DNA from 3 places in the Saccharothrix sp. NBAS 001 genome. Region 2 is predicted to be linked to each of the others. Evidence: riboswitches for the same ligand, from Rfam matches in the RefSeq annotation. Region 2 holds a riboswitch; each other region holds the start of a gene.
The links. Region 2 has a riboswitch for glycine ahead of gcvT (glycine cleavage system aminomethyltransferase GcvT). Riboswitches for the same ligand answer to the same signal wherever they lie in the genome.
Positions count from the first base shown of each region.

Region 1: it holds a riboswitch for glycine, as region 2 does, so the genes downstream of both, gcvH (glycine cleavage system protein GcvH) here and gcvT (glycine cleavage system aminomethyltransferase GcvT) in region 2, are expected to answer to the same signal.
Region 3: it holds a riboswitch for glycine, as region 2 does, so the genes downstream of both, gcvP (aminomethyl-transferring glycine dehydrogenase) here and gcvT (glycine cleavage system aminomethyltransferase GcvT) in region 2, are expected to answer to the same signal.

Region 1 covers NZ_CM153251.1:6,892,591-6,896,934, reverse strand. The annotation lists gene ald (alanine dehydrogenase) at 323-1,429, opposite strand; glycine riboswitch at 1,651-1,742, shown strand; gene gcvH (glycine cleavage system protein GcvH) at 1,859-2,239, shown strand; gene AC0HI0_RS29650 (L-serine ammonia-lyase) at 2,245-3,609, shown strand; gene AC0HI0_RS29645 (hypothetical protein) at 3,657-4,055, shown strand; gene AC0HI0_RS29640 (glutathione peroxidase) at 4,113-4,344, opposite strand, start outside.
Region 2 covers NZ_CM153251.1:5,998,400-6,002,743, reverse strand. The annotation lists gene AC0HI0_RS25465 (helix-turn-helix transcriptional regulator) at 1-222, shown strand, start outside; gene AC0HI0_RS25460 (hypothetical protein) at 344-733, shown strand; gene AC0HI0_RS25455 (DUF3817 domain-containing protein) at 754-1,056, shown strand; glycine riboswitch at 1,367-1,454, shown strand; glycine riboswitch at 1,456-1,546, shown strand; gene gcvT (glycine cleavage system aminomethyltransferase GcvT) at 1,655-2,755, shown strand; gene glyA (serine hydroxymethyltransferase) at 2,766-4,031, shown strand; gene AC0HI0_RS25440 (COG4315 family predicted lipoprotein) at 4,126-4,344, opposite strand, start outside.
Region 3 covers NZ_CM153251.1:5,561,617-5,565,960, forward strand. The annotation lists gene gcvP (aminomethyl-transferring glycine dehydrogenase) at 1-1,401, opposite strand, end outside; glycine riboswitch at 1,555-1,645, opposite strand; gene AC0HI0_RS23170 (MerR family transcriptional regulator) at 1,709-2,272, opposite strand; gene AC0HI0_RS23175 (bifunctional nuclease family protein) at 2,915-3,388, opposite strand; gene ftsR (transcriptional regulator FtsR) at 3,531-4,256, opposite strand; gene garA (glycogen accumulation regulator GarA) at 4,253-4,344, opposite strand, start outside.

The DNA.
Region 1 (4,344 bases), 890 kb from region 2:
CTCACCGCGGAGGGGCGAGCCCGCCGCGTCACCGCGCGGGTGCCTCGCTCTGTCCATCGGCCGACCGGGCGTCGTGACTTACCTGTTACGCGGTGAATTCACTCGTTTGCTTGAGGGCGGACACGGGCTGTGCTCTGCCAGGTAAAGATCTGTGCGTCAGATGGGCGGGGCGGCTGGGCAGGGCGCCCGGTTCCCCGCTAGCATTGGTGGCGCGGCCCGCTCCCAGTGACCCCCAGGCTGGTTGAGCGGGCCGCCTTTTCATGCCCGGACGTGCGAGAAGGGGCGCCCACCGTGCAGGTGGACGCCCCTTCTTCGCGGGTGCTCAGACTTCGAGCGGAGTGTGGGTGAGGCCGTGCGCCTCGGCGACCGGCTGGTTCGTCAGCAGGCCCTCGTGCACGTTCAGGCCCAGCGCGAGCGCCTTGTCCGCGCGCAGCGCCGCCTGCCAGCCCTTGTCGGCCAACGCGACCGCGTAAGGCAGCGTCACGTTGGTCAGCGCGTACGTGGACGTGCGCGGCACGGCACCGGGCATGTTCGCGACGCAGTAGAACACCGACTCGTGCACCTGGTAGGTCGGGTCGGCGTGCGTGGTGGGCCGCGAGTCGGCGAAGCAGCCGCCCTGGTCGATCGCGATGTCGACGAGCACGGAACCCGGCTTCATCTGCGACACCAGCTCGTTGGACACCAGCTTCGGGGCCTTCGCGCCCGGCACCAGCACCGCGCCGATGACCAGGTCGGCCTCGCGCACGGCCTGCTCGACCGAGTAGCGGTTGGAGGTCACGGTGCGCAGGCGGCCCTGGTAGATCGCGTCGATGTGGCGCAGCCGGTCGACGTTGGTGTCCAGGATCTCGACGTCCGCGCCCAGGCCCACGGCGATGGTGGCCGCGTTCAGGCCCGCCACGCCGCCGCCGATCACGACCACCCGCGCCGGGTGCACGCCGGGCACGCCGCCGGGCAGCACGCCCCGGCCGCCGGACGGCTTCATCAGCGAGAACGCGCCGACCTGGGGCGCGAGCCGGCCCGCGACCTCGGACATCGGGGCCAGCAGCGGCAGCGCGCCGTTCGCGGTCTGCACCGTCTCGTAGGCGATCGCGGTGGTGCCGGAGTCCAGCAGCGCCTGCGTCAGCGGCTGGTCGGCGGCCAGGTGCAGGTAGGTGAACAGGGTCTGGCCCTTGCGCAGCAGCGGGTACTCCTGCGCGATCGGCTCCTTGACCTTGAGCACCAGGTCACCCTCGGACCACACCTCCCCGGCGGTGGCCAGGACCTTTGCGCCGGCGGCCAGGTACTCGTCGTCGGTGATGGCCGAGCCGAGGCCCGCACCGGCCTCGACGAACACGTCGTGGCCGCGCAGCGTCAGCTCGTGGGCACCTGCCGGGGTCAGCGCGACGCGGTATTCGTGGTTCTTGATCTCGCGGGGTACTGAGATCCGCACGGAGGGCTCCTTCGGGCCGTTGTTATTGCCCAAGGTCCGGTACCGCCATCCGGCTGTCATCGTGCCGTTGGCACGAACGCGCCCCTGCCCGGTTGTGCCGGCCGGACAACGGCGAAGGGCGGTTGAACTCTCTGGACACGCGTTGACACCCGCGTCGCCGACGACTTAGCGTGCGTGCGTTCAACCAACTGAACATCGGCCGCGGTGTCGCAGGTGACACCGGAACCCGAGCGGGAGAGCCTCCGGCACGTCCGGAGCGCCGAAGGAGCAAGTACCCCGCACACTCTCAGGCAACGAGAACCGCTCGGGCGAGGCGACTCTGGAAAGCGTGCTGACGCGCGCACCCACGGTGCAAGCCGCAGCGCTGCGGCGAAGCTCTCAGGTCCCAGGACAGAGAGGGGACCTGGCCGCGTGGACCGAGGAGCTGACGTGACTTATCCGGAAAACCTGCTGTACACGCCCGAGCACGAGTGGGTCGACTGGGCTCCGGGTACCCAGGAGCCCGTGGCCATCGGCATCACTTCCTACGCGGCGGAGTCGCTCGGCGACATCGTGTTCGTCCAGCTGCCCACCGTCGGCGAGCGGGTCAAGTCCGGTGACGTGTGCGGCGAGCTGGAGTCGACCAAGTCCGTGAGCGACCTGTACGCGCCGGTCAGCGGCGAGGTCGTGGAGGTCAACACGGCGGCGGCCGACGACCCGTCGCTGATCAACAACGACCCGTACGGCGGGGGTTGGCTGTTCAAGGTCGCCGTCGAGGACGCGACGGGCCTGCTGACCGCCGCGAAGTACGCGGAACTGACCGGGGACTGAGCGCCGTGGCGATCAGCGTCTTCGACCTGTTCTCCGTCGGCATCGGGCCGTCGAGTTCGCACACCGTCGGCCCGATGCGCGCCGCGACGATGTTCGTGGCGCGGCTCGGGCACCGGACGACCTCGGTGGACCGCGTGCACGTCCAGCTGTTCGGCTCGCTGGGCGCGACCGGGCACGGCCACGGCAGCCCCAAGGCCGTGCTGCTGGGCCTGGAGGGGCACAAGCCGGAGGACGTCGACCCGGCCGCGGCCGACGTGCGCGTGCAGGAGATCCGGGCGACCAAAAGGTTGCTGCTGGGCGGTGTGCGGGAGATCCCGTTCACCGAGGACACCGACCTGATCATGCACCGCCGCAAGTCGCTCCCCCTGCACCCCAACGGGATGAGCTTCACCGCGTACGCCGGCGGCGAGGTGTTGGACGAGGCGGTGTACTACTCGGTCGGCGGCGGGTTCGTGGTCGACGAGACCGCCAGCGGGACCGACCGCATCAAGCCCGACGCGACGCCGATCGAGCACCCGTTCCTCAGCGGTGACGAGCTGCTGGCGCGGACCCGGGAGACCGGGCTGTCCATCAGCGAGGTCATGCTCGCGAACGAGCTGTCCTGGCGCTCCGAGGACGACGTGCGGCAGGGCCTGCTGCACATCTGGGGCGTGATGCAGGAGTGCGTGGAGCGCGGCTGCACCGAGACCGGCGTCCTGCCGGGCGGGTTGAAGGTGCGGCGGCGGGCCGCCGAGATGCGCCAACGGCTCGCGGCCGAGCACTACGCCACCGACCCGCTGCGGGTGATGGACTGGGTGACGCTGTTCGCCTTGGCGGTCAACGAGGAGAACGCCGCCGGCGGCCGGGTGGTGACCGCGCCGACGAACGGCGCGGCCGGCATCGTCCCGGCCGTCCTGCACTACTACACGCGGTTCGTGCCGGGCGCGTCCGACGACGGCGTGGTGCGGTTCCTGCTCACCGCCGGCGCGGTGGGCGTGCTGTTCAAGGAGAACGCGTCGATCTCGGGCGCCGAGGTCGGGTGCCAGGGCGAGGTCGGCTCGGCGTGCTCGATGGCCGCGGGCGGGCTGGCCGAGGTGCTCGGCGGGACCCCGGAGCAGGTCGAGAACGCCGCCGAGATCGCGATGGAGCACAACCTCGGGCTGACCTGCGACCCGATCGGCGGGCTGGTGCAGATCCCGTGCATCGAGCGCAACGCCCTGGCGTCGATCAAGGCGATCACCGCGGCGCGCATGGCGTTGCGGGGCGACGGGTCGCACTTCGTGTCGCTGGACAAGGTCATCAAGACCATGCGCGAGACCGGCAAGGACATGAAGGTCAAGTACAAGGAGACCGCGCGCGGCGGTCTCGCGGTGAACGTCATCGAGTGCTGAGGGCCGGGCCGGCCTCGACCCGGGGTGCGGCTGCGGGGGAGGGCGTCGTGCGGGAAGACCTGGAACCGTTCCTGGGCAGGTGGGTGCTGGACCCGTCGCGCACCGCCTACTCCGGCGGGGTGCCGCCCCGGGAGGGCCGGTACGAGCTGCGGGTCGAGGGCGGTCGGCTGGTGGCGGTCATCGACGGGGTCCGGGGTACCGGTGAGCCGATGCACGTCGAGTACCGCCTCGACCTCGACGGGGACACCGCGTTGGAGGGCCCCTACGACCGGGTGCGCACGATCGTCGAGCCCAACGCCCTGTGCACCGTGCTGTTCGCCGGGGAGGCCGAGGTCGCCAGGGCCTGGCGGATCCTCGGCTCGCCCGACGAGATGACGATCGTCCAGTCCGCGCCGGACGTGCACGGCGTGTGGCGGGACGACGTCTCGGTCTACCACCGGGTCTAGCGCGCCCACCCGGTCCCGGTGCCTTCACCGGGGCCGGGTCGCGCCCGGCGGCGGGACCTACGGCAGCGCCGCCTCGATCGCCTTCACCACCGACTCGTCCTCGGGCTCGGTGCGCGGCCGGAACCGGGCCAGCACCTCGCCGTCCGGGGACAGCAGGAACTTCTCGAAGTTCCACTGCACGTCGCCCGCCGCGCCGTCGGCGTCCGGGTGCGCGGTCAGCTCGGCGTAGAGCGGGTGCCGGCCCTCGCCGTTCACGTCGATCTTCTCGAACAGCGGGAACGTCACGCCG
Region 2 (4,344 bases):
TGGCAGCTGGTGGGCGACCTGTCCGAGGCGGAGCGGTGGTGGGACGCGGGCATCAGCCCGTTGGACCAGCGCGCGCTCGACTACCGGGCGGCCGGGCTCACGCCCGCCGACCTGGGACGGCGTCTCGGCCCGATGACGGTGCTCCAGCACCTGCGTCGGGGCAGTGCGGCGGCCTGGTGCGTGGCCAGGTTGCAGCGGCAGCGCCGGGACGGCGTTGCGTGAACCAGCGCCGCGTTGTGAGGGCGCGGCGTCGAGTGCGGTACCAGCACCAACCGGGAGGGCGGGCTCCTGTGCGAGGAGCCCCTTCCGTCGAGAAGTGAACTCCGCGAAGTAGTGTGGGAGGGTGCCCGGCACCCTCCTGACACCCAAGCGGCTCGTCGTAGCGGCGGTCTGCCTGGTGTCGTTGATCGTGTGCTGCGGCCTGGCCTACTGGCAGTGGGAGCGGTTCTCCGAAGCCGGTGGCACGTTCCAGAACCTCGGGTACGTCTTCCAGTGGCCGCTGTTCGGCCTGTTCCCCCTGTTCATGGTGTGGCGGCTGCGCAAGCTCGCGGCGCAGCGCCGGGCCGAGGACGGGGCGGACCCGGCGGTCGGGACGCGGGAGCCGGTGGCGCCCGCGCCGCGGCCGGTGGTTACCGTGGAACCCGTCAAAACACCCGCGCACGACGACGAGGACGACGAGTTGGCGGCCTACAACCGCTTCCTCCGGCAGCTCAACGCGCGGGACCAGCGGTGAGCGAAGGCGGTCGGTAGGCGATGAGCGGTGCGTTGAGCCGGTTCCGGTTCATGGCTTACGTGGTCGGTGTCGGCCTGCTCCTGCTCGTGGTCGCGATGTTCGTCAAGTACATCGGCGACAACGCCGGGATGATGGCCGTCGTCGGCCCCGTCCACGGCTTCCTGTACGCCATCTACCTGGTCTTCACGGTCGACCTGGCGCTGAAGGCGCGCTGGTCGCTCAAGGGCTCCGCGCTGGTGCTGCTCGCGGGCACCATCCCGTTCGTGTCGTTCTACGCCGAGCGCAAGGTGGTCGAGAGCGTCAAGGCGGAACGTGCGCTGTGACCGCCCGCGCCGTCCGCGCCCGGAGCCGCTGTGAGCGCGTCGTGTGAGCTTGAGGTGCTTCCTGTCGGGTTGTGGGCTTCCGGCGCGTCTGCGGGCACGTGGCACGCCTCCGGGGCCGTCTCGCGCACCCGGTGCGCCGGCACCCGCGCGGTGATCGCCTCCGCCCGCCGCCCGCCCGTCGACGGGCAGGTCCCGCGCCACCGCCGTGCGACCTGCGGCCCGGCGCCGGCCGGGTGTTGTGACCGGGTCCCGGTTGACCGTGCCTACCAGGCACAACTAGCGTCTGGCGGTACCAACTGAACACGGCCGTCGATGTCGAGCGGGAGAGTCCCCGCAAGGGGCGCCGAAGGAGCAACTCCTCCCCGGAATCTCTCAGGCACAGCTACCGCCCGACGAAGGCAACTCTGGAAAGCAGGCGCTGCGCGCCTCGCCCACGGTGCAAGCCGCGCCCAGCGCGCGGTGAAGCTCTCAGGCTCATGACAGAGGGGGAGGCTCACTCGACGAGGAGTCTCCGATGGACCGTGTCATCCTTCACCAACGGCGGCCGACCGACCAGGTCGGTGTCATCGCCGTGCCCGCCACCAGGGAGGACCACCCCGTGGAAACCCGCCGGACGCCGCTGCACGCCGAGCACGAGGCGCTGGGCGCCCAGTTCACCGACTTCGCGGGCTGGCGGATGCCGCTGCGCTACGACAGCGAACTCGCCGAGCACCACGCCGTGCGCACGTCGGCGGGCCTGTTCGACCTGACGCACATGGGCGAGATCGTGCTGTCGGGCCCCGACGCCGGCCGCGCGCTGGACCACGCGCTGGTCGGCAACGCGTCCGCGATCTCCGTCGGCCGCGCCCGCTACACCATGATCACCCGGCCGGACGGCGGCGTGATCGACGACCTGATCGTCTACCGGACCGGCGAGCAGGAGTACCTGGTCGTCGCGAACGCCTCCAACGCCGCCGTGGTGTTCGAGGCGCTGGTGGAGCGGGCCGACGGCTACGACACCTCGGTGGTGGACAAGTCGGTCGACTACGCCCTGCTCGCGATCCAGGGCCCGGCGTCCACCGCGATCCTGGCCGGCCTCACCACCACCGACCTGGCGTCGGTCAAGTACTACGCCTCCTACCCGACCGAGGTCGCGGGCCGGCCCGCGCTGCTCGCCCGCACCGGCTACACCGGCGAGGACGGCTTCGAGCTGTTCCTGGACCCGTCCGACGCGCCGGCCGTGTGGCAGGCGCTGCTGGAGGCGGGCCGCGCGCACGACCTGCGGCCCGCCGGCCTCGGCTGCCGCGACACGCTGCGCCTGGAGGCCGGGATGCCGTTGTACGGCAACGAGTTGACCACCGAGCGCACCCCGTACCACGCCAACCTGGGCCGCGTGGTGAAGCTGGACAAGCCGGAGGACTTCGTCGGCCGCGACGCGCTGGCCGCCGTCGCCGACAAGGGCGTGGAGGCGAAGCTGGTGGGCCTCAAGACCACCTCCCGCCGCGCACCCCGGCACGGCTACCCGGTGCTGGACGCGTCCGGCGCGGTGATCGGCGAGGTCACCAGCGGCGCGCTGTCGCCGACCCTGGGCTACTCGGTCGCGATGGCGTACGTGCCGCCGGAGCACGCCGAGCCCGGCACCGAGCTGGCCGTCGACATCCGGGGCAAGCAGGAACCCGTGGAAGTCGTCGCGCTGCCGTTCTACAAGCGAAACTCGTAAGGGAGACACCATGTCCGAGCACTTCAACACCTCCCTCGCGGAGTTCGACCCGGAGGTCGCCGAGGCCGTCGCCGCGGAACTGGGCCGGCAGCAGGGCACCTTGGAGATGATCGCCTCGGAGAACTTCACCCCGGTGTCGGTGCTCCAGGCGCAGGGTTCCGTGCTGACCAACAAGTACGCCGAGGGCTACCCCGGCCGGCGCTACTACGGCGGCTGCGAGAACGTCGACGTGATCGAGCGCCTGGCCATCGCGCGGGTCAAGGAGCTGTTCGGCGCGGGCTTCGCGAACGTCCAGCCGCACTCGGGTGCGCAGGCCAACGCGTGCGCGATGTTCGCGCTGCTCCAGCCCGGCGACACGATCCTGGGCCTGGACCTGGCGCACGGCGGCCACCTGACCCACGGGATGCGGATCAACTTCTCCGGCAAGCTCTACAACGTGGTGCCCTACCACGTGTCGGAGACCGACGGCCGGGTCGACATGGCCGAGGTCGAGCGGCTGGCGACCGAGCACCGCCCGAAGCTGATCGTGGCCGGCTGGTCGGCCTACCCGAGGCAGCTCGACTTCGCGGAGTTCCGCCGGATCGCCGACTCGGTGGACGCCTACCTGATGGTCGACATGGCGCACTTCGCCGGCCTGGTGGCGGCCGGGCTGCACCCGAACCCGGTGCCGCACGCGCACGTCACCACCACGACCACGCACAAGACGCTGGGCGGCCCGCGCGGCGGCGTGATCCTGACCAACGAGGCCGACCTGGCCAAGAAGATCAACTCGGCGGTGTTCCCCGGCCAGCAGGGCGGCCCGCTGGAGCACGTGATCGCGGGCAAGGCGGTGGCGTTCAAGCACGCCGCGTCGCCCGAGTTCGCCGACCGCCAGCGCCGCACGGTCGAGGGCGCGAAGATCCTGGCCGACCGGCTGTCCCAGCCCGACGCGGCGGCGGTCGGCGTGAAGGTGCTCACCGGCGGCACCGACGTGCACCTGGTGCTGGTCGACCTGGTGGAGTCCGAACTGGACGGCAAGCAGGCCGAGGACCGGCTGCACGAGGTCGGCATCACGGTCAACCGCAACGCGGTGCCCAACGACCCGCGCCCGCCGATGGTCACCTCGGGCCTGCGGATCGGTACGCCGGCGCTGGCCACCCGGGGCTTCGGCGCGGCGGACTTCGCCGAGGTCGCGGACGTCATCGCGGCGGCGCTGCAGGCGTCGCCGGACCTGGCGGAGCTGCGGTCCCGGGTCGAGGTGCTGGCCGCGAAGCACCCGCTCTACCCGAACCTGTAAAGGTTTCCCGCCCGACACGTGATCCCCGGCCCAACCCCAGGCCGGGGATCACGTGCATCGGGGGGTGGCACTTCGGTCGGCGCGGAGGGTCTTGCTAGGCGGCGGGGGCCTGCACGCCGGGCGGCAGGCACTCGACGTTGCGCTTGCCGCTGGGCTGGACGACGAACCACGTGCCGCCCACGCCCTGGCCCTTCCACTGGCCGGGGGCCTCGTCCTTGGAGTAGGTGTAGAGCGCCCACCCGGCCAGCGTGACCTGCTCGGTGCCGTCCGCGCGCTTGACCGTGCCGACCAGGGCCTGGTCCACGCCCTCCAG
Region 3 (4,344 bases), 440 kb from region 2:
GGGGATGCCGTCGGCGGTGTCGGCGTCCAGGGCGTCGACGTCGGACACGGTCACGCCGAACGCCCGCCACACGGCGGTCAGGTCCTCGCGGGTCGTCGTCTCGTCGCAGGCGATCGACACCGTGTCGGCGTCCACCTGCCACAGGTTCACGCCCAGCTCGCGGGCGGCGGCCACGATCGCGGCGGCCCGGCCCTCGACGCGCGCCTGCACGGTGTCGAAGAACTCGCCGTGCACGACCTCGATCGCGGCCTCGCACAGGCCGGCGGCCAGCACGGTCGCCATCCGGTGGGCGCGGGTCGCGATCGCGCGCAGGCCCTCCGGGCCGTGGTAGACGGCGTACATGGAGGCGATCACGGCGAGCAGCACCTGCGCGGTGCAGATGTTGCTGGTCGCCTTCTCGCGGCGGATGTGCTGCTCGCGGGTCTGCAACGCCAGCCGGTAGGCGCGGTTGCCGTCGGCGTCCACCGACACGCCGACCAGCCGGCCGGGCAGCTGCCGCTCCAGGCCGGTGCGGACGGCCATGTACCCGGCGTGCGGGCCGCCGAAGCCCATCGGCACGCCGAAGCGCTGGGTGGTGCCGACCACGACGTCCGCGCCGATCTCGCCGGGCGGGCGCAGCAGCGCCAGCGCCAGCAGGTCGGCGGCCACCACGGCCTGCGCGCCGGCCGCGTGGATCTCCGCGATCAGCGCCTCCTGGTCGCGCACCACGCCGGACGCGCCGGGGTAGGACAGCAGCACGCCGAAGTAGTCGCCGCCCAGGCCGAGGCCCTCCAGGCCCTGCGACAGGTCGGCGGTGACGATCTCGATGCCCAGCGGCTCGGCGCGGGTCTCGATCACCGCGAGCGTCTGCGGCAGCGTGTCCTGGTCCACCACGAACTTGGTCGACTTGCTCTTGCCCGCGCGGCGGACCAGCGTCATCGCCTCGGCGGCGGCGGTGGACTCGTCCAGCATCGACGAGTTGGCCAGCGCCAGACCGGTCAGGTCGGCCACCACGGTCTGGAAGTTCAGCAGCGCCTCCAGCCGGCCCTGCGAGATCTCCGGCTGGTAGGGCGTGTAGGCGGTGTACCAGGCCGGGCTCTCCAGCACGTTGCGGCGGATCACCGGCGGGGTGGTGGTGCCGTAGTAGCCCAGGCCGATCATCTGCTTGAGCGGCTTGTTGCGGCCGGCCAGGGCGCGCAGCTCGGCCAGCGCCTCGGTCTCCGTGGCGGGCGCGGGCAGGTCCAGCACCAGTTCGCGCTCCCGGATCGACTCGGGTACCGCGCGCTGCGCCAGCTCCTCCAGGGAACCGACGCCGATCACGTCGAGGATGCGGGCCAGCTCCGCCGGCCGGGGGCCGACGTGGCGGTCGGCGAAGGGGGTGCCGTGCTCAAGAGCGGCGAGGGGGATGCGGTCCTGCGTCATAGATACGCCTCCGGGGCTACGGGCACACTTCTGCCGTTGCCCTCCCCCTCTGTCTTCTGCCCGTCCGGGCGCCTGAGAGCTTCACCCGGCCGTCAGCGGGCCGGGCTTGCACCGTCGGCGGGGTCGGCGAACCGACCCGCTTTCCAGAGGCGTCTCACCCGCGCGGTCCTTGCGCCTGAGAGGTTCCGGGGAGGATTTGCTCCTTCGGCGCCGAGACGTGCTCGGACTCTCCCGCGCGGGATAAAGCGACTACCCGCGAATGATACCCGGACCAGGGCCGGAGCCCGACCCGGACGCGACGCGGATCTCAGCCGGTGGCCCGCGTCCGCCGCCGGCGGGACAGCTCGTCGTTCGGGGTCTCGTCGATCTCCAGTCCGTCCGCGCGCTCGGCGGGGAACTCGTGGATGGTGCCGCTGATCTCCCGCATCGCCCCGCTGACCGCGATCCCGAACACGCCCTGACCGCCTTGCAGCAGGTCGACGACCTCCTCCGGCGAGGTGCACTCGTAGACCGTCGTGCCGTCGCTGAACAGCGTGATCCGGGCCAGGTCCTGGACGCCGCGGCGGCGCAGGTGGTCGACCGCGACCCGGATGTTCTGCAACGAGACCCCGGTGTCCAGCAGCCGCTTGACCACCTTGAGCACCAGGATGTCCTTGAACGAGTACAGCCGCTGGCTGCCTGAGCCCTGGGCACTCCTTATGGTCGGGTTGACCAGTCCGGTGCGGGCCCAGTAGTCGAGCTGGCGGTAGGTGATCCCCGCGATCTGGCACGCGGCGGGGCCCCGGTAGCCCACGAGTTCATCCGGCAGCGAGGAGTCCGGGAACAGCTCACCCTGTTCGCCGGATCCGGCCCGGATGGCTTCCTCGACCACGCCTGCCTCCCCTCGGTCCGGCCACGACAGCCGGCGACCAACGTGAAGCCGCCCCGGCGCCGAAATCACACCGTGGCAATTCACCTGAGTTCGACGGTAAGACCGGCTAGGGGGCAGGTCAACGCGACGCGCTGAGCGTGTCGCGTCTCAACCTCACGTTGAGGTTGAGAGAGTCGCCCGTTGTAAGCCATTCGGGTGACGTTTAGTGATCGTTTAGCCGATCACTGCTGACGTTGTGTAATCCGGTGGTGTGACACCGGGGGGTGGCACGCGGGGTTGATCCACAACTCACCGCACACACCACGAGGGGCCGACCCGACTCGCGGCCGGACCACCGGCCCCTCGTGGCCCACCCGGCACACGAACCGACGACAGACCCACTCACAGCCCGCCACCGGACGCTCGACGTGCGCTCCGACGGCCCGCCTGGAGAGCCCCGGGACACCCCGACGCGGCACACGCGAGGGGCCGTTGCGACCCGCGCGACGAGACCTCCCGGCGGCGCGCGGACGCGGTCGGGCGCGATGGGGCCCGTGAACGCGCGAAAGCCCGGAGCGAGCGCTCCGGGCCGCCCGTCCGGCCTCGCGGGCCGGACGCCTCCGTCGAACCTCGCCGCCCTCGGGCGGCTCCCGCACGGCGCTCCTAGGTGTCCGCGCCGCGGAAGTCCTCCGGCGAGACCGAGTCGAGGAACTCGCGGAACTTCTCCACCTCGTCCTCCTGCTCGTCCGGGATGATCAGGCCCGCCTCGGCCAGCACCGACTCCTCGGCGTGGATCGGCACGCCGATCCGCAGCGCCAGCGCCACCGAGTCGCTCGGACGCGCCGACACCCGCACGTCTCCGTCGAACACCAGCTCGGCGAAGTACGTGCCCTCCTGCAAGTCGGTGATCCGGACTTGTTCCAGGTTGCGGCCCAACGCCCCGATGACGTCCTTGAGCAGGTCGTGGGTCAGTGGCCGCGCCGGACGCACGCCCTGTTGTTCCAGGGCGATGGCGGTGGCCTCCACCGAGCCGATCCAGATCGGCAGGTAGCGCTCGCCCTCGGTTTCGCGCAGCAGCAGGATCGGCTGGTTGGCGGGCAGCTCCACCCGCACGCCGACGACGCGCATCTCGCTCATCGGGTATCGCCTCCCTCAGCGCGCTGAAATTCTGGCGTCCCCGCTATCCCACGAGGATCCCCCACGTACCCATTCGACGCTACCCGCCAAGCGGGCCTTGTGCGCAACACCTGGTATCCGCGATCACCATGCGGACCCCGGTTCACCTGGGCGAAACCCGCCCACCGGCGACGTCGCGCAGCCCGGTCTTCACCAGGAGTGTGTGCAGCGTTACGGAAAGCGCCGCCAACTCGCGGACGAGTTCGTCGGCGCGCGCCCGCGCCCTCGGGTCGCGTTGCCGGTACAGCGGTGCCACGACCTGCTCGACCAGGCCGACTTCGCGGTCCGCGGCGGCCCGGAACGCCCGCAGGTGGCGCGGTTCCAGGCCGAACCCGGTCATCGCGCGCACGGTGGTGGCGATCTGCACGGCCTCCTGGTCGTAGAACCCGGCCGCGCCCGCCCTGATCAGGCCGTGCTGCTCCAACTCCGCCAGCAGCGCCCCGTCCAGCCCGGAGCGGGCCAGCAGGTCCTCCCGCGTGAGCCGGTTCGGGGACCCGCCGGCGAACTGCTCGGCGGTCGGCGCGCCGTCCACCGCGCGCAGCACCCGACCCGGTGCCGGCGCGCCCGCGTCCGCCGCGTCCAACTGCTCCTTGATGACCTTCAGCGGCAGGTAGCGGTCGCGCTGGGCCGCCAGCACGTACCTCAGCCGCTCGACATCGGCCGTGGTGAACTGGCGGTACCCCGAGGCGGTGCGTGCCGGGCGGACCAGACCCTCCGACTCCAGGAAACGGATCTTGGAGATCGTGACGTCGGGGAATTCCGATCGCAACTGCGCGAGCACCGCGCCGATGCTCAACCCCCCGCGCTGTGGCCGCCCGGCCGCCGTCACTGCGCCCCCTGACCCCCGGCGCCCGGACCGGTCAGGAACACGAGGCGGAACTTGCCGATCTGCACCTCGTCGCCGTTGGCGAGGACCG